2 regions of the Delftia sp. PX-1 genome follow, and region 1 is predicted to be linked to the other one. Evidence: predicted binding sites of a transcription regulator. Region 1 holds the regulator's gene; the other holds the start of a gene.
What was found. The regulator FNR, encoded in region 1, switches genes on or off when oxygen is low (the NO sensors DNR and NnrR bind a similar motif). The targets are predictions, from matches to a motif close to TTGATNNNNATCAA.
Positions count from the first base shown of each region.

Region 2: the regulator FNR is predicted to act here: its motif matches at 3,077-3,090, upstream of clpB (ATP-dependent chaperone ClpB).

Region 1 covers NZ_CP184763.1:2,754,871-2,762,534, forward strand. The annotation lists gene ccoG (cytochrome c oxidase accessory protein CcoG) at 1-1,193, shown strand, start outside; gene ACN20X_RS12755 (FixH family protein) at 1,251-1,565, shown strand; gene ACN20X_RS12760 (hypothetical protein) at 1,747-2,034, shown strand; gene fnr (fumarate/nitrate reduction transcriptional regulator Fnr) at 2,116-2,835, opposite strand; gene hemN (oxygen-independent coproporphyrinogen III oxidase) at 2,997-4,379, shown strand; gene ACN20X_RS12775 (sulfite exporter TauE/SafE family protein) at 4,385-5,110, shown strand; gene ACN20X_RS12780 (HD-GYP domain-containing protein) at 5,284-6,528, shown strand; gene ACN20X_RS12785 (bifunctional diguanylate cyclase/phosphodiesterase) at 6,525-7,664, shown strand, end outside.
Region 2 covers NZ_CP184763.1:5,361,408-5,369,071, reverse strand. The annotation lists gene ACN20X_RS24525 (hypothetical protein) at 1-312, opposite strand, end outside; gene ACN20X_RS24520 (hypothetical protein) at 321-575, opposite strand; gene moaE (molybdopterin synthase catalytic subunit MoaE) at 675-1,136, shown strand; gene ACN20X_RS24510 (DMT family transporter) at 1,146-2,039, opposite strand; gene ACN20X_RS24505 (AraC family transcriptional regulator) at 2,144-3,052, shown strand; gene clpB (ATP-dependent chaperone ClpB) at 3,186-5,798, shown strand; gene ACN20X_RS24495 (hypothetical protein) at 5,829-6,188, shown strand; gene ACN20X_RS24490 (aldehyde dehydrogenase family protein) at 6,399-7,664, shown strand, end outside.

The DNA.
Region 1 (7,664 bases):
TGTTCGGGCTGGTGCTGTACCCGCAGGATTTCATCTACCTGGCGGGCCTGCTGATCATCTCGGCGCTGGCGCTGTTCCTGTTCACGGCCGTGGCCGGTCGCCTGTGGTGCGGCTTTTCCTGCCCGCAGACGGTCTACACCGAAATCTTCATGTGGGTGGAGCGCAAGGTCGAGGGCGACCGCAGCGCGCGCATGCGCCTGGACAAGAACGGCTGGACCTTTGAAAAGCTCTGGAAGAAGTCGCTCAAGCAGTTGCTGTGGATTGCCATTGCCCTGTGGACCGGCTTCACCTTCGTGGGCTACTTCGTGCCCATCCGCGAGCTGGGCGGCGAGCTGCTGGCGCTGCAGGGCAGCTGGCAGGTCTTCTGGGTGCTGTTCTACGGCTTCGCCACCTATGGCAACGCCGGCTACATGCGCGAGCAGGTCTGCAAGTACATGTGCCCCTATGCGCGCTTTCAGAGCGCCATGTTCGACCGCGACACCATGATCGTCAGCTACGACACGGGCCGGGGCGAGCCGCGCGCGCCTCGCACCAAGAAGGTGGACTACAAGGCCCAGGGCCTGGGCGACTGTATCGACTGCAAGATGTGCGTGCAGGTCTGCCCCGTGGGCATCGACATCCGCAACGGCCTGCAGTACGAATGCATAGGCTGCGGTCTGTGCATAGACGCCTGCAATTCCATCATGGACAAGATGGAGTATCCGCGCGGCCTCATCCGGCTGACCACGCAGAACGCCATGGCCGGCCTGTGGCGGCGGGCCCAGGTGCTGCGCCGCATCTTCCGTCCGCGCGTGCTGGTCTACTCGGCCGTGCTGATCGGCCTGAGCATGGCCATGATCGTGAGCCTGGCGCTGCGCCAGTCGGTCAAGGTCGACGTGATACGCGACCGGGCGTCGCTGTCGCGCATCGTCGCGGGCGGCAAGCTGGAAAATGTCTACCGCCTGCAGATCATGAATGCCACCGAGCAGGCCCAGCGCTACCGCATCAGCGCCCATGGCCTCGACGGGCTGGAGCTGGCGTCCGAGCAGGAGGTCGAGGTCGGCCCGGCCGAGACGCGCGGCATTGCGGCGCGGCTGCAGATTCCCTACGGTTCCGCCGAGCCGGGCTCGCACACCGTATTCTTCGATATCGATGCCGTGCATTCAGGCGCGGGACGCGCGTCCGAAAAGGCCGTCTTCCTGGTGCCCCGGTGATATGTCTGGCCGGCGCCGCCCAGGCTGCGCCGGCTGTTTGAAAGAAAGAGGTTATCCATGTCTTCCAGTCCCGCAGTCTCCGCGCCCGCCACGGCCCCTTCGCATCCGGACGCCGGCAAGCCCTGGTGGAAGTTCGCCCATGTCTGGCTCGTGGTGGCCGGCCCGGCCGCCGTCGTGGTGGCCGGCGTGGTCACGGCCGTCATTGCGATCAATGGCGCCGATCCCGTGATCGATCCTGACTATTACCGCAATGGCATCACCATCAACGAGCGTGCCGATGGCGTGCGCGAAGTGCCCAAGAGCCTGGCGCCCGCGGTCACCGGCCGCAACCACGCGGCCACGCCCGCGCAGGACCATCCCACGGACCGCTGAACGCAGGAAAATACCGTGCACAAGGCCGCAGTCGCGGCCTTTTTGCATGGTGGATGGCATCTCCAGCATGCGCGAGGGCCAAGGGTTTCCTACAGGCAGTGCAGGGTGCGCAGGGCTTGGCACGGTGCGAGGGCGGCGCGCACAATGAAAGCCACCCCTCGACAGCTCAAGGAGATCGCTGATGTTGGCCCAACGCTGGATGTGGATTGCCTGGCCGGCCTTTCTGGCCGCCGCCGTGATGGAGATGCTGGTATTCGCCTTCGTGGACCCGCTGGAGCTGCACTGGCTCGGCGACCTGGGCTGGTCGCGGCAGGGAATCTACACGCTGGCCTTCTTCGCCTTCTGGGGCGTGACCATGCTGTCCAGCCTCATGACCACCATGCTGGGACGCTCCACGCACGATCTCAACGACGGCGTGGTCTCCGAGCCGGACCCAAATCTGGCCATGCAGGGCCTGGGGCGCGATTGAACCCGCGTGCACTGCAATGGCAATGAACAAGGCCCGCGATCGCGGGCCTTGTTCATTGCCGGGGGGCGGGGCCTTGCGGCCTCACTGGCACTGCTGGCTGTTGACGATGCGCTTGAGCGCGTCCGTGTCCAGGATGCGCAGATGGCGCTGGCGCACCTCGATGATGTTTTCCTCGGCAAACTTCGAGAAGGTGCGGCTCACCGTCTCCAGCTTCAGGCCCAGGTAGCTGCCGATTTCCTCGCGTGTCATGCGCAGCACCAGTTCCGACTTGGAAAAGCCCCGGGCGTGAAGGCGCTGCACCAGGTTGAGCACGAAGGCGGCCAGCCGCTCCTCGGCACGCATGCTGCCCAGCAGCAGCATCACGCCATGCTCGCGCACGATCTCGCGGCTCATGACCTTGTGCACATGGTTTTGCAGGGCCGTGACCTCGCGCGACAGGTCCTCCAGCTTGTCGAAGGGCATGACGCAGACCTCGGCGTCTTCCAGCGCGACCGCATCGCAGGTGTGGTGGTCGTTGACGATGCCATCCAGGCCGATGATCTCGCCGGCCATCTGAAAGCCCGTGACCTGGTCGCGCCCGTCCTCGGTGGCCACGCAGGTCTTGAAGAAGCCCGTGCGGATGGCGTACAGCGAGGTGAAGGACTCACCGTTGCGAAACAGCAGGCCGCCGCGCTTGACCTTGCGGCGCGTGGCCACGATGTCGTCGATGCGCTGCATCTGCTCGGCATCCAGGCCCATGGGCATGCACAGCTCGCGCAGGTTGCAATTGGAACAGGATGCTTTGATGGTCTGAAGGTTCATGGAGTAAACATCAGCGGCGCAGCAGTGCGCCGGCGGTGACCTCGTGGATGGCGATGAGTTGGATCAAATTGTCGCAGCACTGCCGCGAACAACTCTTGATATGAGTCAAGGACGCGGCCAATGGGCTGCGGCACAGTGGACGACATTAGAGGAAAAAACCCATGACCGCTGTCACCCCAGAGCTGCTGCGTCGCTTCGACGTACCGGGGCCCCGATACACCTCGTTCCCCACGGCCGATCGTTTCGTGGAGGCTTTCGGTGCTGAAGACTATATCCTGGCACTTGAGCACCGCAAATCGAGTACCGCAGCGCGGGCCATGCCTTTGTCGCTGTATGTGCATGTGCCGTTCTGCGAGTCGCTGTGCTACTACTGCGCCTGCAACAAGATCGTGACGCGCCACCACGATCGCGCTGCCGTCTACCTGGACTACCTGGCGCGCGAGATGGCCTTGCACACGGCCCATTGCGGCAAGGGCCAGGCCGTCAGCCAGTTGCACCTGGGCGGCGGCACGCCCACCTTCTTCTCGGACGATGAGCTGCGCACGCTGATGGCCCTGCTGCGCGAGCATTTCAAGCTGGAGCCGGGCGGCGAATACTCCATCGAGGTCGATCCGCGCACCGTCAGTGTCGAACGCCTGGCCGTGCTCAAGGAGCTGGGCTTCAACCGCCTGAGCTTCGGCGTGCAGGACTTCGACGAACAGGTGCAGATCGCCGTGCACCGCGTGCAGCCGGCCGAGCAGGTGTTCGCGCTGGTGGCAGCGGCACGGCAGCTGGGCTTTGCCTCCATCAACGTGGACCTGATCTACGGCCTGCCCAAGCAGACGCCCGAGTCCTTCGAGCGCACGCTGGCCCAGGTCAATGCGCTGCGGCCCGACCGCATCGCGCTCTATGCCTATGCCCACCTGCCCGAGCGCTTCAAGCCGCAGCGGCGCATCGCGGCCGAGGACCTGCCCCAGGGCGCCGACAAGCTGGCCATGCTCTCGCGCTCCATCGCGGCCTTCATGGACGGCGGCTATGTCTACGTGGGCATGGACCACTTCGCCTTGCCCGAGGACGCGCTGGCCGTGGCCAAGCGCCAGGGCCGGCTGCATCGCAACTTCCAGGGCTACAGCACCCAGCCCGACTGCGACCTGATTGCGCTGGGCGTGTCGGCCATCGGCAAGGTGGGGGCCAGCTACAGCCAGAACGCCAAGACGCTGGAGGAGTACTACGACGCCATCGACGCCGGCCACCTGCCCGTGGTGCGCGGCCTGGCACTGTCGCGCGATGATCTGGTGCGGCGCGCCGTCATCATGGCCATCATGTGCCAGGGCGCCGTGCTGTTCGAGCCCATGGAGCAGGCCTGGCTGCTGGGCTTTCGCGAGTACTTCGCCCCCGAGCTGGCGGCGCTTCAGGACCTGCAGGCCAAGGGGCTGGTGCAGATCAGCGACGAGGGATTCCAGGTCACACCCATGGGCTGGTACTTCGTGCGTGGCGTGGCCATGCTGTTTGACCGATATCTGCAGGCCGACAAGAACCGGGCGCGGTTTTCGAGGATCATCTAGGCCCCATGCTGTTGTCGCTGCTCTGGACCGCTTTGATCATGGGGCTCGTCGGCGGGCCCCATTGCCTTGCCATGTGCGCCGCGCCCTGCGGCGTGGTCACGGGCGGGGCGGGGCAGGGCACGGTACAGGGTGGTGGGCAGGTGGTCGCCGTCCATGGACTGCAAAGCCGGCTGTGGCTGCGCACGGCGCTGTTCCATAGCGGGCGGCTGGCCGGCTATGCCAGCCTGGGCGCTGCCTCGGCGCTGGCCATGGAAAGCCTGTCCTGGCTCACCAGCCAGACCACGGCGCTGCAGCCGTTCTGGACGCTGACCCATGTCGCCGTGATGGCCTGGGGCCTGGCCATGATGGTGCAGGCCCGCCAGCCCGCCTGGCTGGAGTCTGCGGGCCGCGCCGCCTGGCGGCGCGTGCAGCCCTGGGTGTCCGCCCCTGGCGGCACGCTGGCGGCGGGCTATGCCTGGGCGCTTATGCCCTGCGGACTGCTGTATTCGGCCGTGCTGGTCGCCGCGCTCAGCGGTGGCCCCTTGCAGGGCGCATCGGCCATGGCGGCCTTTGGCGTGGGCAGCGGGCTGTGGCTGGTGGCCGGCCCCTGGCTGTGGCGGCTGGGCCGCCAGCGCCTGAACGGCTTGCGTGCCGAATGGGGCACGCGGCTGGCCGGCCTGATGCTGGTGGGCGTGGCCGTGTGGGCGCTGTGGATGGACCTGATCTACAAGCCCAGTCTCTGGTGCCGATGAACAACAGCGGGGGACAGACTTGGTCCTGAGGGTCGCGGATTGCCTGCAAGGCCCTCAGAACTGGAGATAATGCCCGAATCATCGGCTTACATTTGCCGATTCCTTCAGCCTCGGGGCCGTTGCCGCGCGTGAACCATTCCGTCCTCATCGATATCCGAGACCTCCGTCCGGGCATGTTTGTCCAGCTCGATGTTGGATGGCTAAACCATCCCTTTCCGGTCAGCAGCTTCAAGATCACCTCCAGCGCACAGATCCAGACCCTGAAATCCCTGGGCCTGGAGGCGGTGCGCTGCGTTCCGCACAAAAGCGACGCCTGGCCGGCCGAGGTGCGCACTCCGCCGCCGCAGCCGCTGCCCGCTGTGGCGGCCGCTGCAGCCGAGCCCGCCGAGGAACCCTCACCCGCAGCGCCGCTGCTGCTGTCTGTGCCCAACTGGCGCGGCCGGCTGGAGGACTGCAATGCGCGCTTTCAGAAGGTGGAGCGTGGCTATGTGGCCATCGAAACCACCCTTGCCAGCGCGCCCGAGCAGGCGCGCATGCCCACCGAAGCCCTGGTCGACGGCTGCCTGGCCGAACTGGCCGGCCCGCAGGACGTGGCGATTCACCTCCTGTCCGATGGCGTGGGCAGCAACCAGAGCGTGCATGCCGTCAACGTGACCGTGCTCGGCCTGCTGCTGGGCCGCGCCCTGGGCCTGGAGGCTGCGCTGCTGCGCGACCTGGGCCTGGCGGCGCTGCTGCACGATGCCGGCAAGCCGGTGGCCGGCGCCGAAGGCATGCACGGCCTGGCCCTGGAGTCTTCCGTGCCCGACGCGCTGCGCGACCGCTACGAGCGCCATGTGGGTGAATCGGTGGCCATCGCCATGCGCATGGGCCTGTCGGCCCAGGTCACCACCGCCATCGCACAGCACCATGAGTGGGCCGACGGCACGGGATTCCCGCTGAGCCTGGTGGCCGAGGACATGGAGCTCACGGGCCAGATCCTGGCCCTGGTCAACACCTATGACCGCCTGTGCAATCCCGGCGATGCGCAGACGCCGCACACGCCGCACGAGGCGCTGTCCATGCTGTTCAGCCGGCTGCGCGACAAGTTCGCCGCGCCCGTGCTCAATGGCTTCATCCGCATGATGGGCGTGTTCCCGCCGGGCTCGGTGGTGGAGCTGACCGATGGGCGCCATGCCATGGTCATGTCCGTCAATGCATCACGGCCGCTCAAGCCTTCGGTGATGGTCCATGACGCCAGCGTGCCGGCCGCCCAGGCGCCCGTGCTGGCGCTGGAGCTGTTTCCCGCGCTGGGCATACGCCGGGGCGTGGCTCCTGCGCAGTTGCCGCGCGACGCGCTGGACTATCTGTCGCCGCGCCGGCGTGTCTGCTATTACTTTGAACGGGCGGTGGAATTGGATCCGCCGAAGGTGGCGTCTTGAACAAGCAAGCGCTCAACCGCGCCTGGCCCCGCCTGCTCGATGCACTGCAGGAGGCGCTGTGGCTGATCGATGCCCGCAGCCTGAAGGTGCTGCGCGCCAACGCCGCCAGCGAATCCGTCACCGGCTATGAGACCGATGCCGCCGTGGGACTGCCCGTGCAGGTGCTGGCCGCCACGCCGCAGCAGCAGGCGTTCTGGAGCGACCCCTTCAACTGGCAGGCCGGCGCCCAGTTCATTTCCGAGGTGCGCCGTGCCGACGGCCAGCTGGCGCCCGTGGAGATGCGCGTGCGCGCGCTCGACGGCGAGGTGCTCCTGGTCAGCATGCTGGACCGGCGCGAGCAGGCGCTGCACGAGGCCGAATTCGAAAGCCTGCTGGGCGAGTTGCGCGCCACGCTGGAGTCGGCGGCCGACGCCATCCTGGTGTGCGATCCCGATGGCCGTATCCGCGCCTTCAACCACCGATTCGCCACGCTCTGGGGCATTCCCGAGGCGTTGCTGGTGCGCCGCAACGACGCGGCCATCCTCGATCACCTGGCCGGCCAGGTGCGCGATGCCGAGTCCTACGCGCAGCAGTTGAAGCTGCTGTCGGCCCAGCCCCTGATGGAAGCGTCCGACGTACTGGACCTGCGCGACGGCCGCATCCTGGAGCGCCGCGCCGTGCCCCAGCTGCGCCGGGGCCTGCCCATGGGGCGCATTTTCTCCTTCCGCGACATCACGGCCGAGGCCCAGACCCAGGCGGGCCTGGAACTGGCTGCGCGGGTCTTCGAGTCCAGCCTGGACGGCATCTTCATCGCCGATGACCACATGGACGTGGCACGCACCAACCCGGCCTGCGAACGCTTGCTGGGCGGCATGCCCGTGCAGGGCCGCACGGTGGAATCGCTGTTCGAAGCCACCGAAGACCCATCCGACACGCTGGGCGACCTGGCCCGCATACAGTGGCATCAAGGCGGCTTCTGGGAGGGCGACCTTTGGCTGCGCCAGGCCGGCGGTGCGCGCTGCGCCGTGCGCCTGTCCTGGGTGCCGCTGCGCAATGCGCAGGGCGACGTGGTGCAGAGCATCGGCTTCATGCGCGACCTCACCCAGCAGCGCGTGGCACAGCAGCGCATCGAACAGCTGGCCTACAGCGACGCGCTC
Region 2 (7,664 bases), 2.6 Mb from region 1:
TGCATCGGGCAGCAGCGGTGCCTGCCACTCCAGCAGCTCGGCCAGGCGCTGCACGATCCAGCGCGCCTCACCAGGGCTGACGATGGAGCCATCGGCCGCAAGGCCCGCGTGCATGCCCAGCAGCACGCCTTGCTCCGAGGAGTTGCCGGAGTGGTAAAGCGTCTGCGCCTGCTCGACCAGGTGGCTGGCCAGGTCCTCGCACAGTTCATAGCGCCCGACCACGTCTGCAATCGATGCCTTGAGCCGGCCGTGCCGGTCGGCATACAGGGCGGCAAAGCTCGGCGGCGGCTGTATCTGGCTGGTCTCGTCCATGGCGCGCCTCAATCGGGTTCGAACAGGCGTTCGAAGCGTGCGATGTCTTCGGCCAGCTCGCAGCTCACCAGCTGGCCCATCTTGCCGTCGCCCAGCCGGTGGGCTGCAAACAGCGTGGCCTTGCCGCGAAAGCCGTAGTCGGGCAGGTGGATGATGGTGTAGGGATGGGGCACGAACAGCTGGTGCTCGTAGACCACGCGCTGCTCGTTGCGCGGCGAGGGGTAGAGCGTGTATTCGGGGGTGGTGATCGTGAGTGTGGCCATGCGTGGCCCGCCGCAGCAAAAAAGCGCTGGGGGCGGGGGAGGGCAATGCTACCGCGTTCATCGCCTTCTGGCGCGCCGCCGCCCTGCGACAATGCGGGCATGCAAGCAGCCCGTGTATCCATCCAGACCGAGGATTTCGACGTATCGGCCGAACTCGCCGCCCTGCGCTCCGGCGACGCCCGCGTGGGGGCGGTCTGCAGCTTCATAGGCACCGTGCGCGACCGCAACGAGGGCGCCACCGTGGCCAGCATGGAGCTGGAGCACTATCCGGGCATGACCGAGAAATCCATCGAGGCCATCATCGACGAGGCCGTGCAGCGCTTCGGCATCCATGGCGCGCGCGTCATCCACCGCATCGGCCCGCTGCAGCCCATGGACCAGATCGTGCTCGTGGCCGTCACCGCATCGCACCGGGGCATGGCTTTCCAGGCCTGCGAATACATCATGGACTACCTCAAGTCGCTGGCGCCTTTCTGGAAAAAGGAACAGACGCCCGAGGGCGCGCGCTGGGTGGATGCGCGCGTCAGCGACGAAGAGGCGCTGGCGCGCTGGCGCCAGTGAGCTGACGCTTCAGGCCCTGCGCAGTGCGGCACCCCGCAACCATTGCGGCGGCCGGAACACCAGCAGGTTGCCGAACATCACCAGCAGCAGGCCACCCACGGCCAGCGGCGTCCACACATAGCCTTCGAAAAGGGCCGAGATACTGAGCGCAACGATGGGGAACAGCACCGTCGCATACGCCGCCTTCTCGGGGCCCAGGCGTCCGACCAGGGTCAGGTAGGCCGTGAACGCGATCACCGAGCCCGGAATGGCCAGGTACAGCCAGGAGCCCACATAGGTCCAGCTGGCATCGAAGCGCCAGGGCAGGCCTGCCACCAGCGCATAGCCGGTCAGCAGCAGCGTGCCGGCCAGCATGCCCCAGGCATTGGTCTGTGCGGGCCGCCAGCCCATGGACTGCAGCGAGGCCGACAGCATGTTCCCGCAGGAAAAGCACAGCGTGCCCAGCACCGCCCAGGCCAGGCCGGGCAGGCTGGCATGCCGGCCTGCGCGCAGCTCGGGCCAGAACAGCGCCACCAGGCCTGCAAGGCCGAAGAGGCTGCCGGCCAGCACATGGGGCGCCAGCCTGCGGCCGTGGATGATGCGCGCCAGCAGCGCGTTCCAGAGATTGGCGCTGGAGAACACCACGGCGGCCAGGCCGCTGGCCAGCGTCTCGCTGGCATGCATGAAGCACACGAAGTTGAAGCTGAACAGGCACAGGCCCTGGGCCAGCACGCGCGGCAGCGCCGGGCCGCGGGGCACGCGCAGCTGGCGCGACCAGGCCAGCCAGGCGAACATCAGCACGGCGGCCAGCGCAAAGCGGTAGGCAATGGACAGCTCCACGGGCACGGTGCCCAGCTGCAGCTTCAGGGCGATCCAGGTCGAACCCCAGATCAGCACGACCAGGGCATAGAGGGTGGCAGTCATGGCCGGTGATGATGGCGCCGCAGGCTGGGCGGGCATGGCAGATTCCTGCGGTTTGATGGCCTGGCGCCATGCGTCGGTATGGCTGCGGGACCACAATCGCTGCCATGACGCCCACGCCGCTGCCCGAGCTGCCCTCCAGCCACCTGTGCCAGGTGCTGTCACGCTCCAAGGCCCGGCTGCAGCGGCGCGTGCGCCTGAGCGAGGGGGTGGAGCTGGCCGTCTGGGCCAATGTGGACGACGAGGTGCGCTACTGCCAGCCCGGTCACCACACGCTGTCGGTCTACCTGGCCGGCGGCGAGGGCTCGCAGCTCAAGGCGCGGCCCGAGGCCATGGGGGCGCCGGGGCGCATCTGCATCTTCACGCCAGAGGACGAATCGCACTGGCTGGTGCGATCGCCCGTGCAGTTCCTGCACCTGTATGTGTCCGACCTGGCCTGGGCGGGGCGCGTGGTCCGCATGCTGGATGCCGAGCCCCGCTCGCGCACCTTGCGTGCGCAGATCTACGGGGACGATCAGGCCTTCCACGCCGGTGCCCGTGCGCTGATGCAGCTGGACTGGCAGGACCCGCAGCAGCAACTGGCGGCCGATGCCATTGGCCAGCAGCTGGTGGACCGGCTGGTGCTGCAGTCCGCCACGCCGCGCCAGGTGCAGGCGCTGCAGCGGCCGCTGGGCGGGCTCTCTGCGGCCGTGCGGCGCAGGGTGCTTGCCCATATCGAGGCGCATCTGCATGACTCCAAGGCCGTGTCGCTGCCGGCACTGGCGAGACAGGCCTGCCTTTCGGAATTCCATTTCGCACGCATGTTCCGCCAGAGCATGGGCTGCACGGTGCACGAATGGGTGCTGCAGCAGCGCCTGGCCCGGGCACGGCGTGCCCTGTCTGCGCGCAACGTGCCGCCGCTGGCCGAGCTGGCGCTGGATTGCGGCTTTTCCAGCGCCAGCCACCTGGTGCGCAGCTTCCGGGCGCATTTGGGCGTTACGCCTACGCAGTTCTCGATCTTTCAGCGCAATGCTTGAGAAGGATGGCCGGCCTCGCCGGCCTTGATCTGGCGCAAGCGTCTGTCCTTGCGGGCCGGGCATGGCTTGAAATTTGCCCTGCCGGTATCAGATAAATCGCAATGACCCTGTTTCAGGAGCGAAAAGAAACACCATGCGAATCGACAAACTGACAACCAAGTTCCAGGAAGCCCTGGCCGACGCGCAAACGCTGGCCCTGGGCGGTGACCAATCCAACATCGAACCCCTGCACCTGCTCGTGGCACTGCTGCGCCAGGACGACGGTCCGCGCTCGCTCTTGCAGCGTGCCGGCGCCAACCTGGGGCAGTTGCAGGCCGCGGCCGAGAAGGCCCTGGCCGATCTGCCGCGCGTGCAGCATCAGGACCAGGTGCAGGTCGGCTCCGAGCTGGGCCGCCTGCTGCAGGTGACCGAGAAGGAAGCCCTCAAGCGGGGCGACCAGTTCATTGCCAGCGAGCTGTTCCTGCTGGCGCTGACCGATAGCAGCGGCGCCTCCACGCGTGCGGGCCAATTGCTCAAGGAAAGCGGCGTGACGCGCTCCACGCTGGAGTCCGCTATCAACGCCGTGCGCGGCGGCCAGACCATGGACAGCGCCGAAGGCGAAGGCCAGCGCGAGGCCCTCAAGAAATACACCCTGGACCTGACCGAGCGCGCGCGCATCGGCAAGCTCGATCCGGTGATCGGCCGCGACGACGAAATCCGCCGCTCCATCCAGGTGCTGCAGCGCCGCAGCAAGAACAACCCCGTGCTCATCGGCGAGCCTGGCGTGGGCAAGACCGCCATTGTCGAGGGCCTGGCCCAGCGCATCGTGGCCGGCGAGGTGCCCGAAAGCCTCAAGAACAAGCGCGTGCTGTCGCTGGACATGGCGGGCCTGCTGGCCGGCGCCAAGTACCGCGGCGACTTCGAGGAACGCCTGAAGTCCGTGCTCAAGGAAGTGGCCCAGGAAGAGGGGCGCATCATCCTGTTCATCGACGAGATCCACACCATGGTCGGCGCCGGCAAGGCCGATGGCGCCATGGATGCGGGCAACATGCTCAAGCCCGCGCTGGCGCGCGGCGAGCTGCACTGCATCGGCGCGACCACGCTCGATGAATACCGCAAGTACATCGAAAAGGATGCGGCGCTGGAGCGGCGCTTCCAGAAGGTGCTGGTCGAGGAGCCCTCGGTCGAGGACACCATCGCCATCCTGCGCGGCCTGCAGGTGCGCTACGAGGCCCACCACGGCGTGGACATCACCGACCCGGCCATTGTGGCCGCGGCCGAGCTGAGCCACCGCTACATCACCGACCGCTTCCTGCCCGACAAGGCCATCGACCTGATCGACGAGGCTGCGGCCAAGATCAAGATCGAGATCGACTCCAAGCCCGAGGTCATGGACAAGCTCGAGCGCCGCATGATCCAGCTCAAGATCGAGCGCGAGGCCATGAAGAAGGAAAAGGACGAGGCCTCGCAAAAGCGCCTGCAACTGATCGAGGAAGAACTCGGCAGCCTGGAGCGCGAGTACGCCGACCTCGAAGACGTGTGGAAGAGCGAGAAGGCCAGCGCCCAGGGCTCCGAGCAGATCCGCAAGGAGATCGACCAGATCCGTATCCAGATCGACGAGCTCAAGCGCAAGGGCGACTTCAACAAGGTGGCCGAGCTGCAGTACGGCAAGCTGCCCTCGCTGGAAAAGCAGCTCAACGAAGCCCAGGCCAGCGAGCAGGGGCAGGGCGGTGCGCCCGCCCACAGATTGCTGCGCACCCATGTGGGCGCCGAGGAGATTGCCGAGGTGGTCAGCCGTGCCACGGGCATTCCCGTGGCCAAGATGATGCAGGGCGAGAAGGACAAGCTGCTGCGCATGGAAGACCGGCTGCATGACCGCGTCGTCGGCCAGGACGAGGCCATCTCGGCCGTGGCCAACGCCATCCGCCGTTCGCGCTCGGGCCTGTCCGATCCCAACCGGCCCACCGGTTCCTTCCTGTTCCTGGGCCCCACGGGCGTTGGCAAGACGGAACTGTGCAAGGCGCTGGCCGGCTTCCTGTTCGACAGCGAAGACCATCTGGTGCGCATCGACATGAGCGAGTTCATGGAAAAGCATTCCGTGGCCCGCCTGATCGGCGCGCCGCCCGGCTACGTGGGCTACGAGGAAGGCGGCTACCTGACCGAGGCCGTTCGCCGCAAGCCCTACAGCGTGCTGCTGCTCGACGAGGTGGAGAAGGCCCATCCCGACGTCTTCAACGTGCTGCTGCAGGTATTGGACGACGGCCGGCTGACCGACGGCCAGGGCCGCACCGTGGACTTCAAGAATACGGTCATCGTGATGACGAGCAACATAGGCTCTTTGCTGATCCAGGCCATGGTCGGCGAGGATTACGATGATGTGAAAGACGCGGTCTGGGGGGAACTCAAGAACCATTTCCGACCCGAATTCCTCAACCGTATCGACGAGACCGTGGTGTTCCACGCGCTCGACGCGAAGAATATCGAGTCGATCGCAAGGATTCAGCTCAAGCTGCTGGAGCGGCGTTTGGAGAAAATGGACCTTGCGCTGCAGGTGTCCGACCAGGCACTGGCCGAACTGGCCAAGGTGGGCTTCGATCCCGTTTTCGGGGCCCGGCCGCTCAAGCGCGCGATACAGCAGCGGATCGAGAATCCGTTGTCGAAACTGCTGCTCGAAGGGCGCTTCCCGCCCAAGAGCACGATTGCGGTGCATGTGGACCCGGTACAGGAACCGGGCGTATTCCGGTTCGATGCGGCAGACTCCGCCTGACGCACCGGGCCAGCCAAGAAAGGCTTTGCTTTGAACGATTTCGTCGCCACCCTGACCCGCTGGGCCGTTCGCATCCTGCTGATGCTTGTGGGCCTGGTCTTCTTTGTCAGCCTGCTCACCGCGGCGGCGCTGCTGGCCCTGGTCTGGGCCGTGCGGGCGCTGTGGGCCAGGCTCACCGGCCAGCCGGTCATGCCCTGGGCCATGCGCATGAGCCCGCGGGCTGGCTGGCAGACCGTCTACCGCTCCGGCTCCGAGTGGATGGCCCAGCGCCCGCAGCGCGCCTACGGCGCGGCTGAAGGCGGTGGCCGTCGCGCAGGTGCAGGCGCAGGCGTGCTGCCGGGAGCGGGCGAGGTGACCGACGTTCAGCCCCGTGAAGTGCGCGAGCCCTGAAGCGTCTTGCTGCAGCCTTTACGCGGCCTGCGCATCTTCGCGCCCAGGCCGCGCATATCGGCCCGTATAGTCTGTAACCCTCGGGAGCCCGTGCAAGGCTCCCTTTTTTTTCTCCGAGCCGTTCTGGCTGCTTGCCGCCGTATCCAGCCAACCCGCAGGCGGCCTGTGCAGCATGAGAGCGTCTGCCGCGTCTTCTTACCATTGAGCCCTATGACCCAGATGGATCTTCATCGCGTCTTCGAACTTCAGTACCAGGCCAGCCGGGCGCAGGTGGACGTGCCGCTGCTGGTGCGCCGCGAGAGGCTGCTGCGCATGCAAAAGCTGCTGGACGAGCACGGCCCCGTGCTGGCTGCCGCAGTGCAGGCCGACTTCGGCATGCGCTCGCCACGGTTGACCGAGATGGTGGAGCTGTTCGTGCTGCGGAACCTGCTCAAGCACACGCTGCGCCATCTGGCGCGCTGGTCGGGGCGCCAGCGGGTGCGCACGCCGCTGATGCTGATGCCGGGCCGGGGGTGGATAGAGCGCCAGCCGCTGGGCGTGGTGGGGGTGATCTCCCCGTGGAACTATCCGGTGCAGCTGGCGCTGGGGCCTGCCATCACGGCCCTGGCAGCGGGCAACCGCGTCATGCTCAAGCCCAGCGAACTCACGCCGCACACGTCGGCGCAACTGGCCGCGCTGGTGGGGCAGTTCTTTGCGCCCGAGGAGTTCGCCGTGATCGAAGGCGATGTGAGCGTGGCCACGCAGTTCTCGGGCCTGCACTTCGACCATTTGCTGTTCACCGGATCGACGGCCGTGGGCCGGCGCGTGGCCCAGGCGGCCGCAGCGCACCTGACGCCGACCACGCTGGAGCTGGGCGGCAAGTCGCCCTGCATCGTCTCCACCGACTGCGACCTGAAGGAGGCGGCGCTCAAGATCGCACATGGCAAGCTCGTCAACGCAGGCCAGACCTGCATTGCCCCTGACTACGTGCTGCTGCCGCGTGGACAGGAGGCCGAATTCGCCGAGGCCTTTCGCGCCGCCGCGCAGCGGCTGTTCCCGCGCTTTGCCGGCAACCCGGACTATGCCGCCATCCTCACCAAGCGCCACCTGGCCCGCCTGCGGCAGATGCTGCGCCAGGCCCAGGGCATGGGCGCCCATGTCGAATGGATGGAGGACGGCGGCGCCAGCCAGGAGGGGGCGGACATGGCCTGGGGCGATGCCGTGGAGCGCCAGATGGCACCGGCCTTGGTCTTCAATGCCACCAGCCAGATGCAGCTCATGCAGGAGGAGATCTTCGGCCCCATCCTGCCCGTGATCAGCTACGACAGGCTGGACGACGTGGTCTCGGCCATCAATGCCGGGCCCAGGCCGCTGGCGCTGTACTGGTTCGGCCGCGACGAGAAGGTGCGTGATGCGGTGCTGTCACGCACCATCAGCGGCGGGGTGACGGTCAATGACACCCTGCTGCACTTCGCGCACGAGAACCTGCCCTTCGGT